One region of the Streptomyces sp. NPDC037410 genome, then DNA from elsewhere that is predicted to be linked to it. Evidence: predicted binding sites of a transcription regulator. Region 1 holds the regulator's gene; the other holds the start of a gene.
The links. The regulator HspR, encoded in region 1, represses chaperone genes until heat shock. The targets are predictions, from matches to a motif close to TTGAGNNNNNNNNNCTCAA.
Positions count from the first base shown of each region.

Region 2: a site for HspR is predicted at 1,600-1,618, ahead of lon (endopeptidase La). Genes of this name have one in related genera too.

Region 1 covers NZ_JBVJWR010000004.1:296,077-299,477, forward strand. Annotated here, with positions in the region: gene dnaJ (molecular chaperone DnaJ) at 1-1,057, shown strand, start outside; gene ACZ7HT_RS09020 (heat shock protein transcriptional repressor HspR) at 1,062-1,523, shown strand; gene ACZ7HT_RS09025 (helix-turn-helix transcriptional regulator) at 1,574-2,554, opposite strand; gene ACZ7HT_RS09030 (hypothetical protein) at 2,687-2,899, shown strand; gene ACZ7HT_RS09035 (Rieske (2Fe-2S) protein) at 2,907-3,224, shown strand; gene ACZ7HT_RS09040 (pyridoxamine 5'-phosphate oxidase family protein) at 3,329-3,401, opposite strand, start outside.
Region 2 covers NZ_JBVJWR010000013.1:116,344-119,744, forward strand. Annotated here, with positions in the region: gene ACZ7HT_RS22495 (spermidine synthase family protein) at 1-308, opposite strand, end outside; gene ACZ7HT_RS22500 (hypothetical protein) at 415-864, opposite strand; gene ACZ7HT_RS22505 (hypothetical protein) at 968-1,501, opposite strand; gene lon (endopeptidase La) at 1,641-3,401, shown strand, end outside.

The sequences.
Region 1 (3,401 bases):
CGCCAACAAGGGTGACGCGAGCGCCGAGTCGCGCTTCAAGGAGATCTCCGAGGCGAACGACGTCCTCGGCGACCCCAAGAAGCGCAAGGAGTACGACGACGCGCGCGCCCTGTTCGGGAACGGCGGCTTCAGGGCCGGCGGCCCGGGCGCCGGCGGCTCGTTCAACTTCGACCTGGGCGACCTCTTCGGAGGCGCCCAGGGCGGGGCGGGCGGCGGCTTCGGCGGCGGTGGCATCGGGGACGTCTTCGGCGGCCTGTTCAACCGCGGCGGGGGCGCGGGCACCCGCACCCAGCCGCGGCGCGGCCAGGACATCGAGTCCGAGGTGACGCTCAGCTTCACCGAGGCCATCGAGGGCGCGACCGTGCCCCTGCGGATGTCCAGCCAGCAGCCGTGCACGGCGTGCTCGGGCACCGGCGACAAGAACGGCACGCCCCGGGTGTGCCCGACCTGCGTCGGCACCGGGCAGGTCTCGCGCGGCAGCGGCGGCGGTTTCTCGCTCACCGACCCCTGCGTGGACTGCAAGGGCCGCGGCCTCATCGCCGAGAACCCCTGCGAGGTCTGCAAGGGCAGCGGGCGGGCCAAGTCCTCCCGCACCATGCAGGTCCGCATCCCGGCGGGCGTGAGCGACAACCAGAAGATCCGGCTGCGCGGCAAGGGAGCGCCGGGCGAGCGCGGCGGGCCGAACGGCGACCTGTACGTCGTCGTGCACGTCGACGCCCACCCGGTCTTCGGCCGCAAGGACGACAACCTCACCGTCACGGTGCCGGTCTCCTTCTCGGAGGCGGCGCTCGGCGGCGAGATCAAGGTCCCGACCCTCGGCGGCCCCGCGGTGACCCTCAAGCTGCCCGCGGGCACCCCGAACGGCCGGACCATGCGCGCCCGTGGCAAGGGCGCGGTCCGCAAGGACGGCACGCGCGGCGACCTCCTCGTGACGGTCGAGGTGGCGGTGCCGAAGGAACTGGACGACAAGGCACGCGAGGCCCTGGAGACCTTCCGCGAGGCGACCGCCTCCGAGGACCCGCGGGCCGAGCTGTTCCAGGCCGCGAAGGGAGCGTGACCCGGTGGAAGGACGCAGACGGCAGCCCGGATTCAGCAACAGGGCATTCGAACTGACCGACGAGTCGCCGGTGTACGTCATCTCGGTGGCGGCCCAGCTCTCCGGTCTGCACCCGCAGACCCTCCGCCAGTACGACCGCCTCGGGCTCGTCTCTCCGGACCGCACGGCCGGCCGGGGCCGCCGCTACTCGGCCCGTGACATCGAGCTGCTCCGCCAGGTGCAGGCGCTGTCGCAGGACGAGGGCATCAACCTGGCCGGAATCAAGCGGATCATCGAACTGGAGAACCAGGTCGCGGCGCTCCAGGCCCGGGTGGCCGAGCTGTCGGCGGCGGTCGAGGGCGCGGCGGCGACGCTGCGCCAGCGCGAGGCCCAGGTGCACGCCTCGTACCGCCGGGATCTGGTGCCGTACACCGACGTGCAGCAGGCGAGCGCCCTCGTGGTGTGGCGCCCGAAGCGCGGCGAGTAGCCCTTCACCGGTCATGGAAGAGGCCCCCTCCCTTGTGGAGGGGGCCTCTTTCAGCTGTCCCGTTCGAGGATCCCGGACTGGGCGATCAGATAGCCGAGCTGCGCGCGGCTGCCGCTGCCGAGGGCGGCGGCGAGCTTGGCGATGTGCGCCCGGCAGGTCCGTACGTTCATCCCGAGCCGGCGGGCGATGGCCTCGTCGACGTGCCCCTCGACGAGGAGCTTGGCGATGGAGCGCTGGACGCCGCCGATGCCGTCGCTCTTGATGTCGTACGGGATCTCCTCCCGTATCGGCACGGCCAGCTGCCAGAACTGGTCGAAGACGCCGCCGAGGTAGGCGACGAGGCCGGGGTGGCGCAGCTCCAGGGCGACCTGGCGGTCGCTGCGGGCCGGGATGAAGGCGACCTCGCGGTCCACGATGATCAGCCGGTCGATGATCTCTTCGAGGGTGCGGACCTGGACCTCGGGGCCGACGTGCTCCAGATAGGTCAGCGTGAGCTCGGTGTGGCGCGCGGTGTGCTGGTAGAGCGTCCGCATGCTGATGCCGCGCCCCAGGAGCGGGGAGACGCGGTCGAGGGCCTCGCTGAGGGCCTGGGCGGGCCGTCCGCCGCCCGGCTGGACGGTGAGGAGCTCGTGGCGGCAGTTGGCCACGACGCGGTCGAGGGTCGAGTTGATGCGGTCGATGCCCTCGAGGACGCTGATCGCGTGCGTGGTGGGGGAGTCGTGGGCGCTGATCGCCATGAACGGCTCGAACGCGTCGGAGAGGGCGACGGTGCGCCGCCGGCGGTCGAGGATCTCGCGTTCGATCGGCTGGAGCAGCTGGGCGAGTGCCGCGGAGGGGGGAACCGGACGCAGCCACTGCGCGTCGTCGGGGTCGGGGTGGAGCAGGGACAGATCGAGCAGGCAGGGTGCCTCGACCGCCTCTGACCGGGGTATTCGCCCGGTGCGCAGGGCGGCCGCGTACAGCTCGGAGCCCGCTTCGCACAGTTCGGCGTGCGAATGAGGGTGACCTGTTTCGTCCGCTTGTTTCCGCATATGTACACCCCCAGGCTCCTGCATCTCAGGAACATGATGCCTGGGTTTGGTGGTGCAGGCGCAGAGAGTAAGCCATCGTCTTACTCGCGGGGGTTGGAAGTAGACGTTGCCTTCAAGTGAGGTTGCTCGGTGATGATGAAGAAGCTCATACGCGCGGCGGCCGGAGTCGCCTTCATCGCGGCCGCCACAGTGGGCGCGGGAGTGGCCCTCGACCCGGGCTGGCACTCGGGGACGGCGGACGTGCAGGCCGCTCAGCTCGACCCGGGCTGGAGTCTCGCCGCCCCCACGCTCCTCGGTGACCCGGGCTGGAGCGTGGCCCCCCAGCAGGACCCCGGCTGGAGCTAGTCGGGACATGAATGTTCCCGATGACCCCAGGTTCCGCCGGGAGATGGCTTCGGCCTACCGCTCCGGCTGGCACTTCGTCGATCTCGCCACGGCAATCCCCCATCGTGGCGACTCGCTGAAGGTCACCCTCTTCGGAGAGCCGATCGTCGTCGCCCGCGAACAGGACGAAGACGTCCGTGCGTACCGCTGTCTGCGCCGTCCCCGCGGCGCTCCGCAGCCCATCCGCTGTGCCATCCGGTACGGCATGATCTTCGTCAACCTCGATCAGCGCGACCACCAGCTGATCGAAGCAGAGGCCATCACCGCCACCCCCCGCAGTGCCTGAGCGATTCCCCCGTCGTTGTAGATCGCTCCGGCACTTCCCCCACACAGCGGCGCCATCGCGGACCTGAAACGCGATGGCGCCGCTGTGCGTCTTCCCGCCGTCCGTCAGGCGCGGCCCATCGCCCGGGTGAGGGCGATCTCGATGACGACCCGGTCCGGGTTCGGCGACGGCGTGCGG
Region 2 (3,401 bases), on a different contig from region 1:
TGCCGGTGCCAGTCGATGATCGCCTCCTCACGCTCGGCGACGGCGATCCGGCCCCAGCGGGGGTCGGCGGCGGCGTGCGCGAGCGAGAAACCGACCCCGAGCCCACCGACGAGGACGGAGGCACCGGACCGCGACTCCTCGGGCAGGGCGCCCAGGGCCGCGTCGATCAGCAGCCGCTCGGAGCGCCCGTCGGAGGTGTCCATGAGGAAGGTGCCGTTGGCGATGATCTCGTAGTGCTCGGCCCTGCGGCGGAGCACCACTTCTCCGTACGGCCCCTCGCGGCGGTCGAGGGTGACGGGGCTGGTCATGATCACTCCGTTGTCTCGTGAGCGTACGGTCTCTCCCGGCCATCCTTACGGGGCGGCGACGGCCGGGACAAACACTTAACGAGCCGTACGCGCGCGGGGATCCGCGTCACCGACCGCCGTCCGGGCGGCGCGCGCCCCGCAGGGCGTACAGCGCCGTACCGGCCAGGAAGCCGGCCGCCGTCACCGTCCATGCCGCGCCCTCCGGGCCGGGCTGCATCACCCACGCCCACCAGGCCGCCGTGCCGCCCGGCCGGACGGGGGCCGCCAGATAGACCGAGCCCACGTAGGCCACCGGCGGCAGCCAACTGAGCCGGGCGCCGACGAGTGCGGCCGCTCCCGCCGCCGTCCCCACCAGGCCCAGGGTGTTGCGTACGGCGGCGACCGCGCCGAACTCGGCCGCGTGGCCCGGCACCGCGAGAGCCAGCAGGAGCGCGGCGAGCGCGGTCCCGGCCAGCAGATGGACCAGCCGGCGGGGCCACCACGCGCGTACCGCCGTACGGTCCAGCTCGTCACTCGGCGTGTACAGGCTGGTGCCGATCGCGCCGGCGGCGAGCACGGATAGCCGGATCGCGGATCGCGGATCGCGGATCGCGGATTTCGGGCTCGCGGGGCTCGCGGGGCTCGCCGGCTCGCGGGGAGCCCGGCTTCCGTGCACGTGCCTACCGGCTCGTCGGCGGGCCGCCCTCCGGGAGTGCGGTGAAGACGCGATCGAGGGCCGGTGGGCGGGTGTGGTCGTCCGCGACGACCAGGCGGTGGCGGTACGTCACGTAGTACTGGAAGCCGTCCGGGATCGGCTTGCCCGTCGGGCGGTCCGGGACGAGGGCGAACGCGGGGTCCTCCAGGGCCGCCCGCAGTTCGGCGGCCTCGGCGGGGGTCTGGCGGCCCGTCCGGGGCGGCTTGGTGCCGGAGCGGCTGGTCCAGCTGCCGTCGTAGTGGACGACGAGCTGGTTGCGGACGCCGGCGAGGCCGCCGTTGACGGCCACCTCGACGAGGACCTCGCCCGGCTGGGGTTCCGCGGTGGGCGTGCCGGGGTCCGTGGTGGGGCTCGGCACGGCCGGCGCGCTCGCGCTCGACGGCGCTCCGCCGGGCGTGGGCGGCACCCCGGGGCCGCAGCCGCTCAGGCCGCCGGCCAGGGCTCCCGCCAGCAGCAGGGCCCCGCACCACGTCCCCGTACCCCGTACGCCTCGCACCATGGAACGAGCATGCCCGCTCCGGGGCCCCGCGCGCAGCCGGACGGCCGTGATCGCTCAGAGCGAACGTATGCCCGGGAACATCTCCGGGCTCACAAGCATTGAGTGCACATAGCTCAACTTGACTGCCGAAGGGGAGATCATGGCTTCTGAGTCCATGGCGTCCGTGCCGCTCACTCTGCCTGTGCTGCCGCTCGACGACGAGGTCGTGCTGCCCGGAATGGTCGTGCCGCTGGACCTGTCCGACAACGACGTACGGGCCGCCGTCGAGGCCGCCCAGGCCGCCGCCCGCACCGGAGCGGGCAAGCCCCGCGTCCTCCTGGTGCCGCGGGTCGACGGGACCTACGCCGGCACCGGCGTCCTGGGCATCGTCGAGCAGGTCGGGCGCCTGTCCGACGGCGACCCCGGCGCGCTGATCCGCGGCCTCGGCCGCGTCCGCATCGGCGCCGGCACGACCGGCCCCGGCGCAGCCCTGTGGGTCGAGGGCGCCACGGTCGAGGAGACCCTGCCCGACCCGCTGCCCGGCCACGTGACCGAACTGGTCAAGGAGTACAAGGCGCTGGCCACCAGCTGGCTCAAGAAGCGCGGCGCCTGGCAGGTCGTCGACCGCGTCCAGCAGATCGACGGCGTAGGCGCCCTCGCCGACAACTCCGGCTACTCGCCCTTCCTCAGCGTCGAGCAGAAGGTCGAACTCCTGGAGACCGCCGACCCGGTCACCCGTCTCAGGCTCGCCACCGCCCAGCTCCGCGAGCACCTCGCCGAGCAGGACGTCGCCGAGACCATCGCCAAGGACGTCCAGGAGGGCGTCGACAAGCAGCAGCGCGAGTTCCTGCTCCGCCGCCAGCTCGAAGCCGTCCGCAAGGAGCTCCGCGACCTCAACGGCGAGGCCGAGGGCGACGAGTCCGACGACTACCGCGCCCGCGTGGAGGCCGCCGACCTGCCCGAGAAGGTGCGGGAGGCCGCCCTCAAGGAGGTCGAGAAGCTGGAGCGGTCCAGCGACCAGTCCCCCGAGGGCTCCTGGATCCGCACCTGGCTGGACACCGTCCTCGAACTGCCGTGGAACGAGCGGACCGAGGACCGGTACGACATCCGGGGCGCCCGCACGGTCCTGGACGCCGAGCACGCCGGACTCGACGACGTGAAGGAACGGATCACCGAGTACCTCGCGGTGCGCAAGCGGCGCTCCGACCGCGGTCTCGGCGTGGTCGGCGGCCGTCGCGGCGGCGCCGTGCTCGCCCTCGTCGGTCCTCCCGGCGTCGGAAAGACCAGCCTGGGCGAGAGCGTCGCCCACGCCATGGGCCGCCGGTTCGTCCGGGTCGCCCTCGGCGGCGTACGGGACGAGGCGGAGATCCGCGGTCACCGGCGGACGTACGTCGGCGCCCTGCCCGGCCGGATCGTCCGCGCCGTCAAGGAGGCCGGGTCGATGAACCCGGTGGTCCTGCTCGACGAGATCGACAAGGTCGGCTCCGACTACCGCGGCGACCCCGCGGCGGCCCTCCTCGAAGTCCTCGACCCCGCGCAGAACCACACCTTCCGCGACCACTACCTGGAGGTCGAGCTCGACCTCTCCGACGTCGTCTTCCTGGCCACGGCCAACGTCCTCGAAGCCATCCCCGAGGCGCTCCTCGACCGCATGGAGCTGGTGCGCCTCGACGGCTACACGGAGGACGAGAAGGTCGTCATCGCCCGTGACCACCTGCTCCCGCGCCAGCTGGAGCGGGCCGGTCTGGAGCCGGGCGAGGTCGTCCTGGAGGAGTCCGCGCTGCGGAAGCTGGCCGGGGAGTACACCCGCGAGGCCGGCGTCCGCACCCTGGAGCGGTCGATCGCCCGGCTGCTGCGGAAGGTCGCGGCCCAGCACGAACTCGGCGACCGCGAGCTGCCGTTCACGGTCGGAGCGGACGAT